Regions from separate parts of the Mesorhizobium sp. M7D.F.Ca.US.005.01.1.1 genome, predicted to be linked through region 3. Evidence: predicted binding sites of a transcription regulator. Region 3 holds the regulator's gene; each other region holds the start of a gene.

The links. The regulator PhoB, encoded in region 3, activates phosphate uptake and scavenging genes when phosphate is short. The targets are predictions, from matches to a motif close to TGTCATNNANCTGTCAT.
Positions count from the first base shown of each region.
Region 1: the regulator PhoB is predicted to act here: its motif matches at 2,377-2,393, upstream of EJ076_RS17805 (toxic anion resistance protein).
Region 2: the regulator PhoB is predicted to act here: its motif matches at 2,010-2,026, upstream of EJ076_RS04345 (PhoX family phosphatase).

Region 1 covers NZ_CP034453.1:3,737,228-3,744,163, reverse strand. The annotation lists gene EJ076_RS17820 (substrate-binding domain-containing protein) at 1-143, shown strand, start outside; gene EJ076_RS17815 (OpgC family protein) at 157-1,380, opposite strand; gene EJ076_RS17810 (alpha/beta hydrolase) at 1,584-2,249, shown strand; gene EJ076_RS17805 (toxic anion resistance protein) at 2,437-3,516, shown strand; gene EJ076_RS17800 (substrate-binding domain-containing protein) at 3,528-5,099, shown strand; gene EJ076_RS17795 (5-bromo-4-chloroindolyl phosphate hydrolysis family protein) at 5,114-5,731, shown strand; gene EJ076_RS17790 (substrate-binding domain-containing protein) at 5,731-6,840, shown strand; gene sthA (Si-specific NAD(P)(+) transhydrogenase) at 6,843-6,936, opposite strand, start outside.
Region 2 covers NZ_CP034453.1:917,711-924,646, forward strand. The annotation lists gene EJ076_RS04345 (PhoX family phosphatase) at 1-1,940, opposite strand, end outside; gene EJ076_RS04350 (hypothetical protein) at 2,618-3,097, shown strand; gene EJ076_RS04355 (response regulator transcription factor) at 3,250-3,912, opposite strand; gene EJ076_RS04360 (sensor histidine kinase) at 3,909-5,300, opposite strand; gene EJ076_RS04365 (hypothetical protein) at 5,471-5,812, shown strand; gene EJ076_RS04370 (phosphatase PAP2 family protein) at 5,827-6,546, shown strand; gene EJ076_RS04375 (helix-turn-helix transcriptional regulator) at 6,842-6,936, shown strand, end outside.
Region 3 covers NZ_CP034453.1:7,001,978-7,008,913, reverse strand. The annotation lists gene pstS (phosphate ABC transporter substrate-binding protein PstS) at 1-976, shown strand, start outside; gene pstC (phosphate ABC transporter permease subunit PstC) at 1,046-2,029, shown strand; gene pstA (phosphate ABC transporter permease PstA) at 2,033-2,884, shown strand; gene pstB (phosphate ABC transporter ATP-binding protein PstB) at 2,881-3,684, shown strand; gene phoU (phosphate signaling complex protein PhoU) at 3,710-4,417, shown strand; gene phoB (phosphate regulon transcriptional regulator PhoB) at 4,437-5,126, shown strand; gene EJ076_RS34060 (ROK family protein) at 5,143-6,390, opposite strand; gene xylF (D-xylose ABC transporter substrate-binding protein) at 6,661-6,936, shown strand, end outside.

The DNA of each region.
Region 1 (6,936 bases), 3.3 Mb from region 3:
CGCTGACCACAATCGTCCAGCCGATCGCCGAGATGGGCCGCCTTGCCGTCAAGGCGATCCTTGAAAACGACGGCTCGTTCAGCCGGCAATCGCTGCCCGTCGACCTCTTGGTGCGGGCTTCATCCGGCCCCTCGCCCGCCTGAGCCGCCTGACGCCTCAACGCCCCATTCTTGTCGCCATCGACGACATGCCGAAGGACGCATGGACGGGCGGTGCCGGATTGTGAGCCGGCCTGCTTTTCCCGGACCAGCCGAGGCCCGAAAGCCATTCGAGATAGTAGGCGACCGCGAACTGCATGACGATGCCGGCCGATATCAACAGGCTGTCATAGGCAAATCCGCCCGGATTGATCAGCTTCAGCACCTGCGCCGCCATTGCGAGCACAGTGCCGGCAATGAAAACCGGCAGCGATCGTTTGCCCAATATGGCAAGCGGATGATCGCGCCCGGTGCGAAACAGGTTCGAGATGGCGGGGAATGCCACGATCAGGTAGCTCACCGCCAATATGTGCAGCAGCCTTGGCAGTGACAGGAACGTCTTGTCGAAGCCGGTCAGCACCGGAGGCAGACCCAACCAGGAGATCTGCCCCCAGAGCGGGCTATGCACCCAGACCACAGCGGTCGCGGTGTAGGCCAAAGCCGCGCCGACCAGCCAGCGATTGACCGGGATGCTACCGCCGCGACGCACATGCAGCGTGCCTGCCAGGCCGATATTGAAAAGGAACTGCCACGACAGTGGATTAAGAAACCAGAAGCCAGGCTCGGGATAGTTGGGCGGAGCAATCTGGTAGATCCCAGCGACCAGCCACAGCGCGCCGGATGCGGCAAGCGCCGGCAATGGCCGGTAGCTGACGAAGAGCAGAAAGACCGGCGCCAGCAGGAGCAGCACGGCATAGACCGGCAGGATGTTGTTATAGCCGAGCTGGTGGCCGAGCGTCACGATGCCGATCAGCACTTGTGGCGTATTCTTGATCAACGGCTCGAGGTTGATCATCGTCAAAAGCTCCGGTCGCCTGGCAAACACCGCCGCGGCGCAGAAGATCGCCATCACCACCATGGTGGTGACGATGTGGGCGGCATAGAGCACACCAGCGCGGCGCCACATCTTCAACGTCGCCAACAACCGGTTTCCAGGCTGGAATTTCTTGCCATAGGCGAGCGCGACCGAGATGCCGGAGATCAGCACGAAGACTTCCGCCGCGTCTGAAAAGCCGAAATTCTTGTACGTCAGATACTCGAAGGCGGTACCCGGTACGTGGTCGACATAGATGGTCAGCAGAGCGAGAGCGCGGAACACATCGATACGCGTGTCGCGATCGGCGATGCGCGAATCGCGGTCTGGGACACGCGCATCGCGGTCTGGGGAAATCTGGGTGGTCATCGACAAAAAGGCCTCAAAGCTGGTTGTTCATGCCGGCAATGCGACCCCCGGCGCACCGCTTCGATTCCTCCCGAAGCAATGGTATCGGCGAAGAAACGGACTGTAATGCGCCCGGTTCAATCAACTTTCGCGGAGCTTGAAAATATTGCGTTTTGAAGCCGGCAAACTGATGGGAATCATCATGGAATCAAAAGGATGAGGCCATGACCGAAAGGACCTCACAAGATGGTGCGCTGCTGCGTGATCTCGCCTTCAGCTACCGCCTTTACAGCCCTGCGGATTCAACCGACGAATGCCTCTTCCTGCTGCATGGGTCGGGTGTCGACGAGACCACATTGGTGCCGCTGGCACGAGAGATCGCGCCGCATGCCGTGCTGATCGCGGTGCGCGGCCGCATCGTCCAGGAGGATGGTTTCCGCTGGTTCGCGCGCATCACGCCGACGCGCTTCGAACAGGCAAGCATCCGCACCGAAACCGAGGCCTTTGCGGGTTTCGTTGCTGACGCGGCCGCACGCCATCATCTCGACCTCTCCCGCACGATGTTCCTCGGCTATTCGAACGGCGCCAATCTGGTTTCGAGCCTGATGCTGCTGCGTCCGGGCCTCGTCGAACGCGCAGCGCTGCTGAGACCGATGCCGGTGCTCGATGACGTGCCGGCGACGGATCTGTCAAAGGTGCGAGCGCTCATCATCGCCGGCGCCGCGGATCTCACCTATGCGCCCTTCGCGCCGGCGCTGGTGACATTGCTCAGCCAGCATGGCGCCGAGATCGATGCCCGGATTGTTGCATCGGGTCATGAATTCGGCAGCGCCGACGCGGCGATCGTCAGGCAATGGCTGACAGCGCCAGCCACCGTCGCACAAGACTGATGGACAGTAGCCGGCGGAATGAGCTTGTCCACCGGATCGAATCCCTGCAAACCTTGCCCGTTTTCAGGCTGAAACCCGCATGTTTTGCGCCCAGAGCCGGGTCGGCCCCTTCCCTTATCCACAATGCCGACATATCCCTGTCACACACAGCCTATGGAGATACTGTTCATTTTGAGGGGAGGTCTGCATGGCCGACAAGAACAGCATCACTCTGCTCGACGACACCTCGACATTGCCGGCAATCGTTGCCGACCCGTCCGACATCGCCAGGATCGAAAGCACGATCGACGTCAGGGATCGCGCCGGCATTTCGGTCTATGGCGACCGTGCCCAGCAGGCTGTCAGCGACTATGCCGACAAGATTCTGGGTCAGCTTCGCAATCGCGATCTCGGCGACACCGGAAATCTGCTGACCGACATCATCATGAAGGCCAAGAACCTCGATCCGGCTTCGCTGAAGGACGAAGGGTTTCTCGGCAATCTGTTTTCCTCCTTCAAGGCGCGGCTCGAACGCTTCAAGGAAAAATACGAGGATGTTGCCGGCCAGATCGACCGCATCGGCCTCGAACTCGACCGCCACAAGGATACGCTGCGGCGCGACATCGCCGTGCTCGACGACCTGCATGAGCAGACCAAGGACTCGATCCTCAAGCTCGACGCCTATGTGCAGGCAGGCAAGAAATTCGTCGACGACTATCGCACCAACGAATTGCCCAAGCTGAAGGCCGCGGCGGATTCGGCCAGCGGCGATGTCGGCGGCACGCTGGAGGCGCAGACCTATCAGGATGCGGTCCAGGCGCTGGATCGTCTGGAAAAGCGCGTCTTCTATCTGGTGCAGGCGCGCCAGCTCGGCATCCAGCAACTGCCGCAGATCCGCATCGTCCAGTCCGGCGACGAGACGCTGATCGAGAACCTGCAGGCGACCTCGGCGCTCACCGTGCCGGCCTGGAAGCAGAAAATGGTCATCCTGCTTGGGCTGACCAATCAGAAATCGGCGCTCGAACTGCAAAAGACGGTGACGGACGCCACCAATGAGATGATCCGGCAGACCTCCAAGATGATGAAGGATCAGGCGATCTCGATCGAAGAACAGGCGCAGCGCGGCATTGTCGATGTCGAGACGCTGGCGCAGGCCAACCGCGATCTCATCGACACCGTGCAGGGCGTGCTGAAGGTCCAGCAGGAGGGTCGCCAGAAGCGGGCCGATGCTGAAAAGCAGATGGACCAGATGACGATCGATCTGAAGAAAGCGCTGACCCAGGCCTGATCGGAACCGCCATGCCGAAGACGCTGACGTCCGTTCTGCTGCTGGCCCTGGCGGTTCTGCTCGCGGCCTGCAACGCCAGCCACGTCAAATTCTCGATCGTATCGGGCTCGGAAAACACTGTCCTGCAGCCGATCGTTCAGGAATTCTGCGACAAGCAGGGTGCCACATGCACCTTTGCCTATGAGGGCTCGCTCGACATCGGCCTTGGCCTGCAACGGCCCGCCGGGCTCGACCAGGATGCGGTCTGGCCGGCCTCGAGTGTCTGGGTCGACCTGTTCGATTCAGGCCGCAAGGTGCGCAACCTGACCTCGATCGCGCAGATGCCGGTCATTCTCGGCGTGCGCAAATCCAAGGCCGCGGAGCTCGGCTGGGTCGGCAAGGATGTTTTCATGAAAGACATTCTGGCCGCGGTGAAGGACGGCAAGCTCAAGTTCCTGATGACGTCGGCGACGCAATCCAATTCCGGCGCCAGCGCCTATCTCGCCATGCTCTCCAGCGCACTCGGCGGCAAGGAGGTGATCGAGCCCGGCGACCTCGACAATCCGAATGTGCGTGAGACGGTGAGCGCTTTGCTGCAAGGCGTCGAGCGCTCATCAGGCTCGTCGGGCTGGCTGGCAGACCTCTATGTCGACTCGGCCGGCAAGGGCACCGTCTATGACGCCATGTGGAACTATGAGGCGACGCTGAAGGAGACCAACGACAAACTGAAGCAGATGGGCAAGGAGCCGCTCTATGCCGTCTATCCGGCGGACGGCGTCGCGGTCGGCGATTCGCCGCTCGGCTTCATCGACCATGGGCGCGGCCCGGAGGTCGAAAAATTCTTCACCGACCTGCTCGCCTATCTGCAGTCGGATGCGGTGCGCAAACGCATCGCCGACACCGGCCGGCGGCTGCCGCTTGGCGGCTCGGCGATCCAGGCCGCGGCCGAACCCGACTGGAATTTCGATCCGGGCAAACTGGTGACCTCGATCCGCATGCCGGAGCCGGCGGTGATCCGCAAGGCGCTCGATCTCTATCAGGAAGCCTTGCGCAAGCCTTCACTGACGGCACTGTGCTTCGACTTTTCCGGCTCCATGGAAGACCAGGGCGAGAAACAGTTACAGGCAGCGGCGCAGTTCCTGTTCACGCCGGAAAAGGCCAGCGAGGTGCTGGTGCAATGGACGCCGTCCGACCGCATCTTCGTGCTGCCGTTCGACAGTGCCGTGCGCGCCAATTTCGAAGCGACCGGCGATGCTGCCGGGCAAGCCCAGTTGCTGGCTGCCGTCGCGGACCAGCATGCCGGCGGCGGCACCGACATGTATGCCTGTGCCCAGCAGGCGCTGCAGCAGATCACGGCAACAGCGGATCTGTCGAAATATCTGCCGGCGATCGTCATCATGACAGATGGCCGCACCGACGGCAGCGCCGACCTGTTTCTAAGCCAGTGGCGCAGCGCGCCGGCGCGCGTGCCGGTGTTCGGCATCACCTTCGGCGATGCCGACAAGAGCCAGCTCGACAGCCTTGCCAAGGCAACTTCGGCGCGCGTATTCGATGGCAGCGGCGATCTGGCAGGCGCCTTCCGCGCCGCCCGGGGCTACAACTGAGATGCGCGGCTAGGATGCGTGGCTTGTTCGGCAACGACTGGAACTGGATCGTGGCGGGCCTCGTCTCGGCGGTGCTGCTGATCGGTTTGAGTTTTCTCACGCATTTCCCGTTCCTGGTGTCGGTGGTTATCGCCGCGCTGGTCTTTGCCGGGCTTGTGTTCGTGCTGGCGCCGCGTCAGCTGTTCGAAGGGCTCGACCTCAGCTCGATCGGCGGCAGCCGGGTTGCGTTTGCGCGCGAGTTGCTGGCGCAGGCCCAGCCGGCGGCGGACCGCCTGGCCGCAACCGCCCGCACCATTCCCGACAAGGACATGGCGGCAAAGGTGAAGAACCTGTCGGACATCGCCGCCGATGTGATCACCAGGGTCGAAGCCAAGCCCGAAAGTGCGCCTGCCGTGCGGCGATTTCTCACCTATTATTTGCCACAGGCGGCCGAGGTGTCGGAAGGCTACGCGGCGTTGGCCAACCGGCGTGCGCCCAGCCAGGCGCGGCTGACCAATGTCGGCGCGGTGATCACCAAGCTTCAGGACGCCTTCGTGCATTACGCCGACAGTCTGGCCGACAGTGAACTCGGCACGCTCGACGTTGACCTGCGACTCATACAGGAGTCGCTGAAAGAGGATATCGGTCGCTGATGGCCATTTCGCGCCGCGCTTTCGGACTGGGTCTGCTGGGTGCCGCCGCTGCCGGCACGGGTGGCTATCTGACACTGAAGGACCGTCCGGAGTTCCGTGGCTATCTCGGCAACAAGGCGCATCTGTTCGGCTTCATCGGCGGCGAGAAGCAGGCCTTCCTAGCCGATCCGGATGTCGTCCATGCGCTGGGCGGCTACGGGCTGGAACTCGATCCACGCGTCGCCGGCTCCGTCGAAATGGTGCGCGAATCCGCACTTCTGTCGCAGAAGCCGCAGTTCCTGTGGCCGTCGTCGTCGATCATGGTCGACCTGGCACGCAAAAGCGGCGTGGCGATCCGAAACGACCAGGTGGTGCTCAACTCGCCGATCGTCGTCTACACATGGGGACCGGTGGTCGAAGGCCTGAAGAAGAGCGGGCTGGTCACGGTCGCCGCCAAGGGCGGCTACAACCAGCTCGACCTCAAGGCGTTGCTTGACGCCATATTGGCCGGCAAGAACTGGTCGAACCTCGGCATAGACGAACTCTACGGCCGGGCACGCATCGTCTCCACCGACCCCAACCGATCCAATTCCGGCTTCATGTTCGCCGGCCTGGTGCTGAGCCTGATGAGCGGCGATGTGGCGACGCAGGAACTGCTTGCCCAGCACGGTGACGAGGCCAAGGCGATCTTCCGCAGCATGGGCCTGAAGTCGTCGTCGTCAGGAAAGCTGTTCGACCAGTACATTGCCGGTGGCCTGGGCGCCGAGCCGATGGTGGTCGGCTATGAAAACCAGCTGGTCGAATGGGCGCTCGCCGATCCGGCACGCTGGCAAAGGGTGCAGACCGGCATAGGCGCCAAGCCCGAAATCCTCTACCCCAGACCGACCGTCTATTCGGCGCATCCGCTGATCGTCATCGATCCGGCCGCCGACAGGCTGCTGGAGGCCCTGACCAGCCCGAAGCTGCAGGAACTCGCCTGGACGAAGCACGGGTTTCGCGGACCTCTCGGCACCGTCACTGGCGGCGCCGATGCAGCGATCGCCGGCGTACGGCCGGCGGAAATTGAGGCCGTTCTGCCGATGCCCTCGGCCGATGTGATGCTGGCCCTGCTCGCCCAGATGGAAGGGTAGATTTACCCTCGCCCCATCCTGTTCCAGGCATCCAGCCCGGCGATCTTGTAGGCCTCGGCGAGCGTCGGATAGTTGAAGGTGTTGTTGACGAAGAAG
Region 2 (6,936 bases), 1.1 Mb from region 3:
TCGGGCTTGAAGTCGGGCCAGCGTGTCGACAGGTCTTCATAGTAGGACGGGCGGCCGAACGCCTCCCAGTCCTCGCCGCCGTCGCCCGGATGCTGGACGGCGACGAAGGCGGTCTGGTCGTCGGGCGCAAACAGCGGACCGCACATTTCGGCGCCGATCGGCACGCGGAAGAACAGTTTTGAGGTCGCCCGCGCCGACCCTTCGGTGTCCACTGCCCACAGGCCGTCGGTACGGCCGGTGGCCTTCGGGCCCTGGCCATCGGTGGCCACCCACAGGCGGCCGGCCGAATCGACGGCGCAATTGTCGGGCATGCCGAACCAGCCATTGGCCGTCGTTGCCGTCGAGAAGGTGGCGCCGACATCGGCCACCGAAGGATCGCCGCATTTCAACAGCACTTCCCACTTGCCCTTGGCAGCGGTGAAATCGCCGCCGTCCTCCGATATCTCGATGATGTGGCCGAAGGCGTTTTCGGCGCGCGGGTTGGCGGCGTCGACCTGGTCGGCCTTGCGCTTCGAATTGTTGGTCAGCATCACATAGACCTTGCCGTTGACGGCATTGGGCTGGATGTCTTCCGGGCGGTCCATCTTGGTGGCGCCGAGCAGGTCGGCGGAGCGGCGTGTTTCGATCAGCACGTCGGCTTGGCCAGTGAAGCCGTTTTCAGCCGTCAGCGGCCCCTGGCCGAAGACGATCGGCAGCCATTCCACGGAACCGTCTTCGGCGAACTTGGCGACATGCAGCGTGCCGTCGTCGAGCAGGTCCTTGTTGGCGGCATGGTCGTTCGGATTGAACGCCGCCTTGGTGACGAACTTGTAGACATAGTCGAAGCGCTCGTCGTCGCCGAGATAGAAGACGACGCGGCCGTCCTTGGCGACGATCGATTCGGCGCCTTCATGCTTGAAGCGGCCCATGGCGGTGCGCTTCCTCGGCGTCGAGGTCGGATCGTTGACATCGACCTCGACGATCCAGCCGAAGCGGTTGGCCTCGTTGGGCTCTTTGGCGAGATCGAAACGGTCGTAATGCGCCGCCCATTCATAGGCGCCTTCGGGAATGCCGAGGCGCTTGTAGTTGGCGGCTTCCTTGTGGTCTGCCGGCAGTTCGCCGGAGAAATAGCCGTGGATGTTTTCCTCGGCCATCACATAGGTGCCCCAGGGCGTGACGCCACCGGCGCAGTTGTTGAACGTGCCGAAAACCTTGGTGCCGGACGGGTCGGCATTGGTCTTGACGCGGTCATGGCCGGCAACCGGACCCGACAGCGCCATTTCGGTGCTGGAGGTGATGCGGCGATTGAGCTTGCCGTCGCGCACCACCTGCCATTTGCCAGCGTCCTTGCGGATCTCGACGATGGTGCCGCCGTGCGCCGCCATCTCGACATCGACCTGCTCCTTCGAGAGGGGTGCGACTTCGGCCGACTTCTTGCCGTCCTTTTCGACGATCTTCACGATGCCCGGGAACATCAGATGCGGGTTGGTGTATTCGTGGTTGACCACCAGCAGGCCGTGTTCGGCTGAACCGTCGATCGGGAGATAGCCGACGTAGTCGTTGTTGTAGCCGAACTGTCTGGACTGCGCCTGCGCCGACTGTTTCGTCGGGTCGAAGTCCGGCGAATCGGCAAACAGCGGGTCGCCCCAGCGCAACAGCACATCGGCGTCGTAGCCCGGTGCGACATGATGCTTGTCGTCGATGCCGGCCTCCAACTCGTCGAACGCGAAGGCCGAGCCTTCCGCGGCCCGGGCCTCGTCGGCGCTGATAAGCGCCAGCGGGGAGACGGTGGCGGCGATGGCCGAGACGGCCAGCGAACCCCTGAGGAAGCCGCGGCGCGAGAACCGCGCGGCAATGATCTCGCCCATGGTGCGGTTGTCGGTGGGGTTGGTGGCCGGGCCGTCGTTTTCCTCGAGCAGGCTGGTGCGGAATCGGGCGTCAGGGGAGCGGTGTTCGGTCATTTGGGGGCTTGCCTCTGGCTGCGTGGATGGCTGGAGCGTGTTGCCTGTTTAACCCCTTATAATCGCCGGATCACATTTTCGTGACATCAGAGGCCTTTCAGACGCAACAGGCATTCCGCGCACCGTTGGCTAAGCATTCTCGGAGTTGCCGTGCCAGGGATGGTGGACATGATGTGACGGCGGACCACCGGCGACAGGATCGGAGTGGACGGCAACAAGATCGAGCATCCCGACGGCATCAGAGAGACAGCGCCAGGGAAGCAATCGAGAACGGTCGTTTCGATATAAAGGAGCCCTCGGCCGCGCCATCGTCGAACGTCCGGCGCCGGCGGACGATATTAGTCGTCTTCAGGCTCTGTGAAACAGGTCAACCAGGCAAAAGCCAGCGTTACAAGTCACCTCCGCCGCCCCCGGCGGAGGTGACTTGATGTCCGGCGTCTGCCGTCGTCAGGCATCGGGAAAGCCAGTCTCCCGTTAAGCGATAGCGGTCGCGGCGCCGTTCATACGAAGCTAATATAGCATAGGGATAGGACTTTAGTCCAATCTTGCGCTTGCAAAAGTCCTGGGTGACAACCGCAACGGTCGGAGGTCGCTTCCGGGAACCACGTCTTTCAGCGATGCTGGTTGCTACTGCGACGTTGAGGGTGGGCGCGCCGGCTCAATCGACGGAGATCAGGATGCACAGATCGGTCACGACCCGTTGTTGCCGGCTGGCGCTCAGATTGGCGGCCGCGCTGGCGTTGACCATCGCTCCCTATCACTTTGCCCTCCACGGCTCCGTTCCCGGAATCGACACCGCCAGCGCACAGGCCGGCAAGGGCGGCAATGGCGGTGGCAACAGCGGGGGTGGAAACGGCAATGGTGGCAGCAGCGGTGGCGGAAACAGCAGCGGCGGTAATAGCGGCAACAGCAACGGGAATGGCAACAGCGGCAATTCCGGCAAGTCGGGATCAAACAAGGGCAACAGCGCGAGTCATGTCAATGCCACGACCGGTGACAAGGTCGACGTGACAGGCAACAAGATCACAGTCCGGCATCCCGACGGCTTAACCGAACAGCTTGAGAACGGCCGTTTCAGGATGGAGGATGCGCTCGGGCGCACGATCATCGACCGCCGGGCCACGCCGGCCGATGTCAGCCGCCTGAAGGCCTTGTGAAGCTTGCCAACAGGCAACGGCCGGCTTCACATGTCACCTCCGCCGCCCCCCGGCGGAGGTGACCTCGTTTCTGGGCCGGCACCGCGCGATTTCCGGCACCGCGATGACTGAAGTCCCTGGAGCGGCTCCGGTTTGGTAGAAGCGCTGAACTGTTAGGTATGGCTCCTGTCGCGGTCGCGCGACTCACGCATCATCAAGGCTGCCTCGGTGCGGTTTCGCACATTGAGTTTCGACAGCACGCCGGTCATGTGATGCTTGACGGTCTTCTCCTGAAGCTCCAGCCGCAGGGCGACTTCCTTGTTGCTCAGCCCCTCAGCCACCAGCCGCAGGATTTCCGTCTGCCGCTCGGTGAGTTGCCGCAGCCGGTCCGCTATGGCGTTGGTGGGTTTCTGGGACTGGAGATCCGAAAGCAGTCGGGCCGACAGCGTCGGCGAAAGATAACTCTCGCCAGCCGCCACGTTGCGCAGGATGTCGGCAAGCGCGCGCGATCCGATACCTTTGAGGACATAGCCGCGCACCCCAGCGTTCAGGGCCATGGTCACATCGGCATTGGCCTCCGAAACGGTCAGCATGACGATCTTCTGGGCGGGATGGCTGGCGAGGATGCCTGCAACCGCGGCCAGACCACCCCCCGGCATGGAGATATCGAGCAGCAATATGTCGGGCCGCACCGTCGAGGCGATGCGTTCGGCATCCTGCGCCGTGGCACCCTCGCCAGCCATCTCGAAACCTCCGATCTCCGACAGGCTGCGCGTCACACCTTCGCGAAAGAGGGGATGATCGTCGACAATGGCGATGCGAATAACATCAGTCATGCTTGCTCCTCAATCGATAGACGGATCACCAATCGCGTGCCTTGCGGCCCGGTCAAGGTTTCGAACTGGCCACCAATGCTTTCGACCCGCTCTCTGAGGCCGGCGAGCCCGAGGCCCTCGACCCGTGCCGGATCGAAGCCTGGCCCGGCGTCCGATACTTCAACACAAAGCCTGCCACCTTTCATCCCGGCACTCACCGCTTGATCCTTGCCTCGCCCGTGGCGGTAGGCATTGTTCAGCCCTTCCTGCACGAAACGATAGATGCTGATCTTCTCGGAGGCGCCGGGCTCTGGCAACTGTCCGGCCAGCGTGAGTGTCACTGACGTTCCCGTCCTCAGCTCGTGTTCGTTGACGGCCAGCCGCAGAATGTCTGGGGCGGCTGCCGTCTCTATCTGCGGCAGGACGAGGCCGGTGCAGATGCCGCGTATTTCGCGCAGCGCATCCTCCAGCGTCTTGCGGATCATCGCGACCTCGGTCGAGCGGCTTTCGCCCGAATGGCCTTCGGCGGAAAATATCGGACTGTCCATGCGCAACGCCGCCAGGGCCACGAGTTGGGCCGGACCGTCATGGAGATCGGCGCCGATACGGCGCAAATATCTTTCGTTGAGCGCGGTGGCGCGGCGGGAGGCCCGCTGCACGCGCATTCTCAGGGCGCTGTTTTGCGTCACCAGACCCTGCAGTTCCGACACCTGGCGGCGCAGCGCCCCGCGCTGATCGTCGATGGTGCGGCTGCCGCGCAGGACGATGCCCGACAAGAGTAGCAATGCCGCCAGGGTCGCGCCGGCCACGATCAGCCAGCTAGACCACAGAGCGGAAGCCAGGGTGGCTTTGAACTCGTCGGCGATCTCGTAGAATTCGGTGACCGCCACCACTTCGCCGGACCAGGGCTCGCGCACCGGATTGTAGATCTCCAGCAAAGGAACGCCGGACGCCTCTTCCTTGCTTTCGGTCTCGTCGAACGTGTCGAGCTGGGCGACGACATTGCCCTGGAAGGCGGAGCGCAGGCCGCTGCTTGGTTCGAAACGGCGGCCTATCAGCGCCGTCTCCTTCGCATAGAGAACCGTGCCGTCGCGGCTCCAGAGCCTGAACGAGACGAGGCGCTTGCCGAGCGCGCCCTGGCCAAGTGTCTCGTCGAGCGCCCGCTTGACCGAGTCGCTGAGCTCCTGGTCCTTGCGCAGGTCTGGCAGCAGCGGCGCAATCACGCTGTCGACATACAGCGCCGTCGTGGCGGCTGAATTGTGGATGACGCCCTCCCGGATCTGCGCCGTCACCCAGGCGCCCACCACCAGCATGACGGCCAGCAGGCCAAAGCCGCCGGCAACGACGAATTGCAGGGCAAGAGAAAGTTCGCTCCAGCGTCGCACCAGGTTTTGCAGAATGCGTATCATGAGCCCCTGACCGCCCTTGAATCGACAGACTGGGCGATATCAGCACATTGACCCTCCCTCTTGCCGTTGCCAAGAGCTACGTTTGATCGACGTCGCTTGACGTCCCGGCACGCTTCGGAAACAAGGTCCTCGACACACGCGGCGGGAGCCGCTTCGAGAGGGGACGGGACGTGAGTTTTTCGGGATTGCTGCAGCTTGGCTTGTCGACTGTCATTTTCCTGCTGGCGGCGACAGCGGCCAAGCAATGGGGCCTGGCGCCGAGCCTGGGCAAGATCCTGCTGACGCTGGCGCTCTATTCGCTGGGCAATCTGATCATGCTGCGGCTGATCCGCGAGTTCGGCATGTCGGTTTCGTTCAGCCTCTCGGCCGTCATCCAGCTGGTCTCGGTGAATGTCGTCGCGCTGATGTTCTTCGGCGAGCGCGTCAACGCGCTGCAGGCGACCGGCATCATGCTGGCGATCGCTGCCGTGGCACTGATCACGCTTGGACCCTATCTGCAAGGCCGACTGTAACGGGCGAATTGCCGATGAAGAACGCCGCGAACGCTCTGCTCAACCGGGTCGAATTCCCGGTGCTGCTGGCCGGCCTGGTCATCGCCGCCGGCCTGTGGGGCTTCGAGGAGCTGATGGAGGTGGCGCGCGCCACCACGCCGCACGCTTTCGACACTGAAATCCTGCTCGCTTTCCGTCAGCCGGGTCAACCGGGGGTGCCAATCGGCCCGCTTTGGCTGGAGGGCGCGATGCGTGACATTACCAGCCTCGGCAGTTCGGCCGTGCTGGTGCTGATCACGGCGGCGACGATCCTCTATCTGCTGCTGATCCGCCGGCCGGCAACGGCAATTTTCATCTTCGTGGCGGTGGCCGGCGGCCAGGTGCTGTCGAGTCTGCTGAAAGCCGGCATCGACCGGCCCCGCCCCGAACTCGTCTCGCATCTCGTCAACGAAACTTCGCTGTCCTTTCCCAGCGGCCACGCCATGCTGTCGGCGGTGACCTACCTTACGCTCGGCGCGCTGGCAGCGCGCTTCCTGCCGGGGCGAACGACGAAGATCTATGTGCTGTCGCTGGCGGTGCTGACGACGCTGCTGGTCGGCATCAGCCGCATCTATCTTGGTGTGCACTGGCCATCGGATGTGCTGGCCGGCTGGTGCGCCGGCTTCGTCTGGGCGATGCTGTGCTGGCTCATGGCCTGGGCGTGGCAGCGATGGCGCGGGCAGCGCCTGGACGGCGACAGCGAGACTGGAGATTAGATCAGCCGGTTGATCAGCCCGTGCCCGCAACCCGTCAACAGCAAAACCACCGACAGCAAGGCTGCCGATGTCATCAATGCCCTGGAAATCTTCAACTGCTCACCCCGGTCGATGCTGAAAAGGAAAGGCTGCGTCGATATCTTCCCGCCAATGACCAGCCTAGCATGCCTGTCTTGCTCCCCGCCATCCGGTTTCCCGAGAGGGTACATGTTTCATATATGCATTATGATGGTTGAAACATCATCATGACTGTATTATACGTTGATACCGCAGACTCAGACGGGGGTTTTGGCCGATGATCACTGCCGCGCAGATGCGCGCCGCAAGGGCGCTGGCCGGCATCGATCAAAAGACGCTCGCCGAACGCGCCGGCGTTTCGCTTCCGACCAT
Region 3 (6,936 bases):
AGCTGATCTTTCCGGCGCCGGCTCGACCTTCATTTATCCGGTGTTCGCCAAGTGGGCCGACACCTACAAGAAAGACACCGGCATCGGCCTCAACTACCAGTCGATCGGTTCAGGCGGCGGCATCAAGCAGGTCATCGCCAAGACCGTGACCTTCGGCGCCACCGACAAGCCGATGTCCGACGCCGACCTGGAAAAGAACGGCCTCGTGCAGTTTCCAATGGTGATGGGCGGCATCGTGCCGATCGTCAACCTGACCGGCGTCAAGCCGGGCGAACTCGTCCTTGACGGCAAGACGATCGCTCAGATCTACCTCGGCGCCATCACCACCTGGGACGACGCCGCGATCAAGGCACTGAACCCGACCCTGACCCTGCCATCGACGGCGATCGCCGTTGTCCATCGCTCGGACGGCTCGGGCACGACCTTCAATTTCACCAACTACCTGGTCAAGCTGTCGCCCGACTGGAAGGACAAGATCGGTTCGGACACGGCGGTCGAATGGCCGACCGGCGTCGGCGCCAAGGGCAGTGAAGGCGTTGCCAACACCGTCAAGCAGACCGACGGCGGCATCGGCTACGTCGAGTATGCCTATGCCAAGCAAAACAACCTGTCCTACTCCAAGTTGGTGAATGCCGCCGGCAAGGTCGTCGAGCCGTCGCTCGAATCCTTCGGCGCGGCTGCTTCGAATGCCGACTTCAAGGGCGCGAAAAACTTCAACGTCATCATCACCAACGAGCCCGGCGACACCACCTGGCCGATCGCTGCCTCGACCTGGGTGCTGATCCACAAGGTTCCGGACGATGCTGCCGCAACCGGTGAAGCGCTGAAATTCTTTGCCTGGGCCTACAAGGACGGCAAGGAAACCGCCAAGGCGCTCGACTATGTCTCGATCCCCGATAGCGTCGTCGACCTGATCAAGACCTCCTGGAAGGCTGACATCCAGGCCGACGGCAAGCCCGTCTACGCTGGCGAATAACATCCTCCAAAGGAGCGCCGCACCGCGGCGCTCCTTATTCGTCCCTCAACACAAAGAGCCGAGCTTCACATGAGCGCTGTCCAGGAAGCCTTGCCAGCCATTCGAGGTTCGCGCGACGCGATTGTCAGACGGTTCGCGCTGACGGACTCGATTTTCCACGGGATGACCCGGGCCGCTGCCATATTGGTGCTGGTCCTGCTCGGCGGCGTTGCGATCTCGCTGTTTGCCGGATCCTGGCAAGCCCTGTCGACCTTCGGCTTCTCCTTCCTGACCAGCGAAAGCTGGAACCCGGTGACGGAGAAATTCGGTGCGCTGGCGCCGATCTACGGCACCATCATCACCTCCGCCATCGCCATCCTGATTGCCGTGCCGCTCGGCATCGGCATCGCCATCTTTCTCACCGAGCTTTGCCCGCGCCCGCTGCGACGGCCGATCGGCATGGCGGTGGAGCTGCTCGCCGGCATCCCGTCGATCATCTACGGCATCTGGGGCCTGTTCGTGCTGGCGCCGTTCCTGCAGACGACCGTGCAGCCCTTCATCATCGGCGTGTTCCACGGTATTCCAGGGCTTAGCAGCCTGTTTGCCGGTCCGCCCTACGGCATCGGCCTGCTGACCTCGTCGCTCATCCTTGCCATCATGGTGCTGCCCTTCATCACCTCGATCACCAAGGACGTCTTCGACACAGTGCCGCCGGTGCTGAAGGAGTCGGCCTACGGTATCGGCTGCACGACCTGGGAAGTGACCCGCCGCGTGGTTATCCCCTACACCAGGATCGGCATCATGGGCGGCGTCATGCTCGGCCTTGGCCGCGCGCTCGGCGAAACCATGGCGGTGACCTTCGTCATCGGCAACGCGCACCGCATCTCGACGTCGCTGTTCGCGCCGGCGACGACGATCTCGGCGACCATCGCCAATGAATTCACCGAAGCCGTCGGCGACCTCTACACTTCTTCGCTGGTGGCGCTCGGCCTGATCCTGTTCGTCATCACCTTCCTGATCCTTGCCATCGCCCGCTACATGCTGATGCGCATCGACGCCCGCACCGGAGCCTGACCGATGTCGACAGCCACATCGCTTCACCAGAGCCGCAAGAGGAAGAATGCCGTGATGATGACGCTGTGCGTCACCGCGGCGGGCATCGGCCTAGCCTGGCTGGCGCTCATCCTCGGCGCGCTGGTCTACAAGGGCGCCGCCGGCCTGTCCTTTGACGTCTTCACGCAGATGACGCCGCCTCCCGGCGACGCCGGCGGCCTGCTCAACGCCATCTATGGCAGCGTGGTGATGACCGTCATCGCCGTCATCGTCGGCACACCGATCGGCGTGCTGGCCGGAACCTACATGGCTGAGTACGGTCGCTTTTCCAAGCTGACCACCGTGGTGCGGTTCATCAACGACATCCTGTTGTCGGCGCCATCGATCATCATCGGCCTGTTCGTCTACGAACTGATGGTGCGGCCGATGGGGCATTTCTCGGCGATCGCCGGTGCAGTCGCGCTCGCCATCCTCGTCATCCCGGTTGTCGTGCGCACCACCGAAGACATGCTCAATTTGGTGCCGAACGCCTTGCGCGAAGCCGGCACCGCGATCGGCGCGCCGCGCTGGGTGGTCATCAAGTCGGTCGCCTACCGCGCCGCGCTTTCCGGCATCGTCACCGGCATATTGCTGTCGATCGCCCGTATCTCCGGCGAGACGGCGCCACTGCTCTTCACGGCGCTCAACAACCAGTTCTGGTCGAGCAATCTCAACGCGCCGATGGCCAGCCTGCCTGTCACCATCTTCCAGTTCGCTCTCAGCCCTTACGAGGAATGGCAGCAACTGGCCTGGACCGGTGCACTCATCATCACATTGACGGTTCTCGCGCTCAGCATCGTTGCTCGCAGCCTGACCGGACGCAGAGAGGACAAATGAGCCAGATGTTGTCTCCAGACATGACGATCGCCGCCGAGGCCACCGCCAAGGCCAAGATCGAGGTCAAGAACCTCAACTTCTACTACGGCCAGTCGAAGGCGCTGAAGGACATCACGCTGTCCTTGCCCGAGCGCAGCGTCACCGCCTTCATCGGGCCTTCGGGCTGCGGGAAGTCGACGCTGCTGCGCGTCTTCAACCGCATCTACGAACTCTATCCCAAGCAGACCGCCGAAGGTCAGGTGCTGCTCGACGGCCAGAACGTTCTCGACCGCTCGCAGGATCTCAACCTGCTGCGGACCAAGATCGGCATGGTGTTCCAGAAGCCGACGCCATTTCCGATGTCGATCTACGAAAACATCGCTTTCGGCGTCAGGCTCTATGAGAAGCTCAGCAAGTCCGAGATGGACGGCCGCGTCGAGCAGGCGCTGAAGCGCGCAGCACTCTGGACCGAGGTCAAGGACAAGCTCAACGCCAGCGGCCTCAGCCTCTCCGGTGGTCAGCAGCAGCGGCTCTGCATCGCCCGCACCGTGGCGGTGAAGCCGGAAGTCATCCTGCTCGATGAGCCGGCCTCGGCGCTTGACCCGCTGTCGACCGCCAAGATCGAGGAGCTGATCGACGAGTTGCAAGCCGACTACACGATCGTCATCGTCACCCACAACATGCAGCAGGCGGCGCGCGTGTCGAAGCAGACGGCCTTCATGTATCTGGGCGAACTGGTCGAGTTCGACCGCACCGAGAAGATCTTCACGTCGCCCCGCGAGAAGCGCACGCAGGACTACATCACCGGCCGCTTCGGCTGAGTTCAGGCATACGAGGGACAAGATCATGGGCGAACACACAGTCGCTTCTTTCGACGAGGATCTCGGACAAATCAGCAGGCTCATCAGCGATATGGGCGATCTCGCCGGCTCGATGGTCGGTGGTGCCACCAAGGCGCTTTTGAATTCCGATAACGCCCTCGCACAGCGCGTCGTCTCCGACGATGCGATCATGGACGCGCGCCAGCGCGAGCTCGACGACCGCGCCATCACGTTGATCGCCAAGCGGCAGCCGATGGCCGACGATCTACGCCATGTCGTCGGTTCGATCCGCATGGCCGGCGATCTCGAACGCATCGGCGACCTTGCCAAGAACATCGCCAAGCGCGTCGGCACCGTCGGCCTCAGCGTCACACCGCGTGACCTGTCGCATTCCATCGACGCAATGGCCCAGCTGGTGCTGATCCAGGTGCAGGGCGTGATCGAGGAGTATGCGGCGCGCGACGCCGCGGCCCTGGCGAAACTGCGCGCCGCCGACGAGCGCATCGACGTCAAATACACCTCGGTGTTCCGCGAACTGCTGACCTACATGATGGAAGACCCGCGCAACATCACTGCCTGCACGCATCTGTTGTTCTGCGCCAAGAACCTCGAGCGCATCGGCGACCATGTGACCAACATCGCTGAAAATGCCTATTATGTTTTGACCGGCACGCAGCTGCCCGCCAATCGCCCGAAGCAGGACGAGACGGCAATGTCCGCGCCGGCGGCATGACGACAGGGGTGACCAGTCGATGATCGCGCCACGCATCATGGTGGTGGAGGATGAGGAGCCGCTAGGCGTGCTGCTCCGCTACAATCTGGAATCCGAGGGTTACCAGGTCGAGGTGGTGACGCGCGGCGACGAGGCCGAGATCCGGCTGCAGGAGAACGTTCCCGACCTTCTGGTGCTCGACTGGATGGTGCCTGCGGTTTCGGGTATCGAACTCTGTCGTCGGCTAAGGATGCGTCCCGAGACCGAGCGGCTGCCGATCATCATGCTGACCGCGCGCGGCGAGGAAAGCGACCGCGTGCGTGGCCTGTCGACCGGCGCCGACGACTATCTGGTCAAGCCGTTCTCGACGCCGGAATTCATGGCCAGGGTCAAGGCGCTGCTGCGCCGGGCCAAGCCGGAAGTGCTATCCAGCGTGCTCAAGGTCGGCGACATCGTGCTCGATCGTGAGTCGCACCGGGTCTATCGTAAGAAGAGCGAGATCCGGCTCGGACCGACAGAATTCCGCCTGCTAGAGTTCATGATGCGTCATCCCGGCCGTGTGTTCTCGCGCAGCCAGCTGCTCGACAATGTCTGGGGCGAGACAATCTATATTGACGAGCGCACGGTGGACGTTCATGTCGGCCGGCTGCGCAAGGCGGTCAACAACGGCCGCATGCCCGATGTCATCCGCACGATCCGAGGCGCGGGCTACGCGATCAGGGAAGACTGAGCTCCCTCGTTTGAACTCACGCCACGTTCTTGCCGACGAGGCCAGCTCTCGCCTGCACGCCCGGTGCGAAAATCTCCTGGTCGACGAAGGTCAGTGCGCGCATGGCGCAGCCTTCGCGGATCAGCGGCAGTTCGTTCGGCTCGGTGTCGAAGGAAATCGATTTCGAGTGCTGGCCGCCGGCGGTCTGGGCAATCGCCTCGCGCAATGCCGGCTCGATCAGGTCGAAGGCAGCGGCGCTGACGCCGACCATGGCGACGGGCGCCGGATCGATCAGTGCGAACAGGCTGCCGAGACCGTAGCCGAGCGCTTCGCCGGCCTTGCGATAGGCCTCGCGCTCGGGGCCATCCCTTTCGCGGGCCGCGGTCGCCAGCGCGCGCATGTCGGCGTCGCTGACATCAGCGACGGGTTCTGCGTCCTCGCCCAGCTGCCTGGCGTTGCGCCAGATGGCGTAGTTTCCGGCATAGGCCTCGACGCAGCCGCGCCGCCCGCAGCGGCAGAGCGCACCTTTCGGCTGATGGATCATGTGGCCGAACTCGCCGCCCGAGGAATGGGTGCCGGTGAACAGCTCGCCCTTCAGCACCAGGCCCATGCCGATGCCATGCGACAAAAGGATGGCGATGAAATCGTCGCGGTAGCGATCAGGATCGCGCCAGCGTAGCGCTATCGCCATCATGTTGCAGTCATTCTCCATGGTGGCGGGGATGCCGAACTCGTCCTCGAGTATGTCGGCGAAGGCGATGTCGGTGTGCGGCGTGATCGGCGACCACAGCATGGCGCGGGAGCGGGTGTCGGTGATGCCCTGGATTGCCAGCGCGATGCGGGCGATGCTGCGGACGTCGAGATCAGGGTCCTCGAGACGGCGCCGCACGATTGCCGTGCATTCGCCGATCAGCGCGTCCCGCGACATGGTCAGCGTGTCCAGCCGGCGCTGTTCCTCTGATATCACCTGGCCGGCATAGTCGATGACGGCGACGGAGAGAAAATTCAGCGACAGCACCACGGTCATCACCGCCGCCGCTTCCGGATTGAGGCTGAGGCCAACCTGCGGCCGGCCGCGTTTGAGCGAGCCGGCCTCGCTTGGTTTGCTTTCGGTCAGGATGCCTTCCCCGATCAGGTCGGAAGAGATAGCCGATATGGTCGAGTGGCTAAGGCCGGTTGTCGCTGCGATCTCGGTGCGGGACGGCTGTCCGGCGCGGCGCACGGCCGCAATCACCATCGCCCGGTTGCGCCGGCGCAAATCGTCGTGGCGGATTCCGACCGACATGTTTCTTCAAGTCCTCCCGGTCGCCGCGGTTCTCCGTGCCCCTCGAACGCTGTCGGCAACGCAGTCAAATACTGGCAGAAGCCGCCCACTCTGTCATTTATTTATTCCGGGGCTCGAAAAAAATTCGCGAGCACATCAAAATCCATCAGAATCGATGTTGACAGCGTTCGGGTGTTGGACCAGTATTTTTTCGGGGCTCGAAAAAATAGGGCCTCTGTGCCGGCCTTCGGGTCAGTTTGGTCGCGCCATACGCGGCGCAGGGAGGATATTATGAAAAGATTCACAGCCGCCATCCTGGCGGGTGTCGCCATGTCGCTGACGCTCGCGTCGGTCGCGCAGGCGAAGGACAAGGTCATCGGCGTTTCGTGGTCCAACTTCCAGGAAGAGCGCTGGAAGACCGATGAGGCCGCCATGAAGACGGCGATCGAGGCTGCCGGCGACAAGTACATCTCCGCCGATGCGCAGTCCAATCCCGGCAAGCAGCTTACCGATGTCGAAAGCCTGATCTCGCAGGGCGCCAATTCGCTGATCATCCTGGCGCAGGAT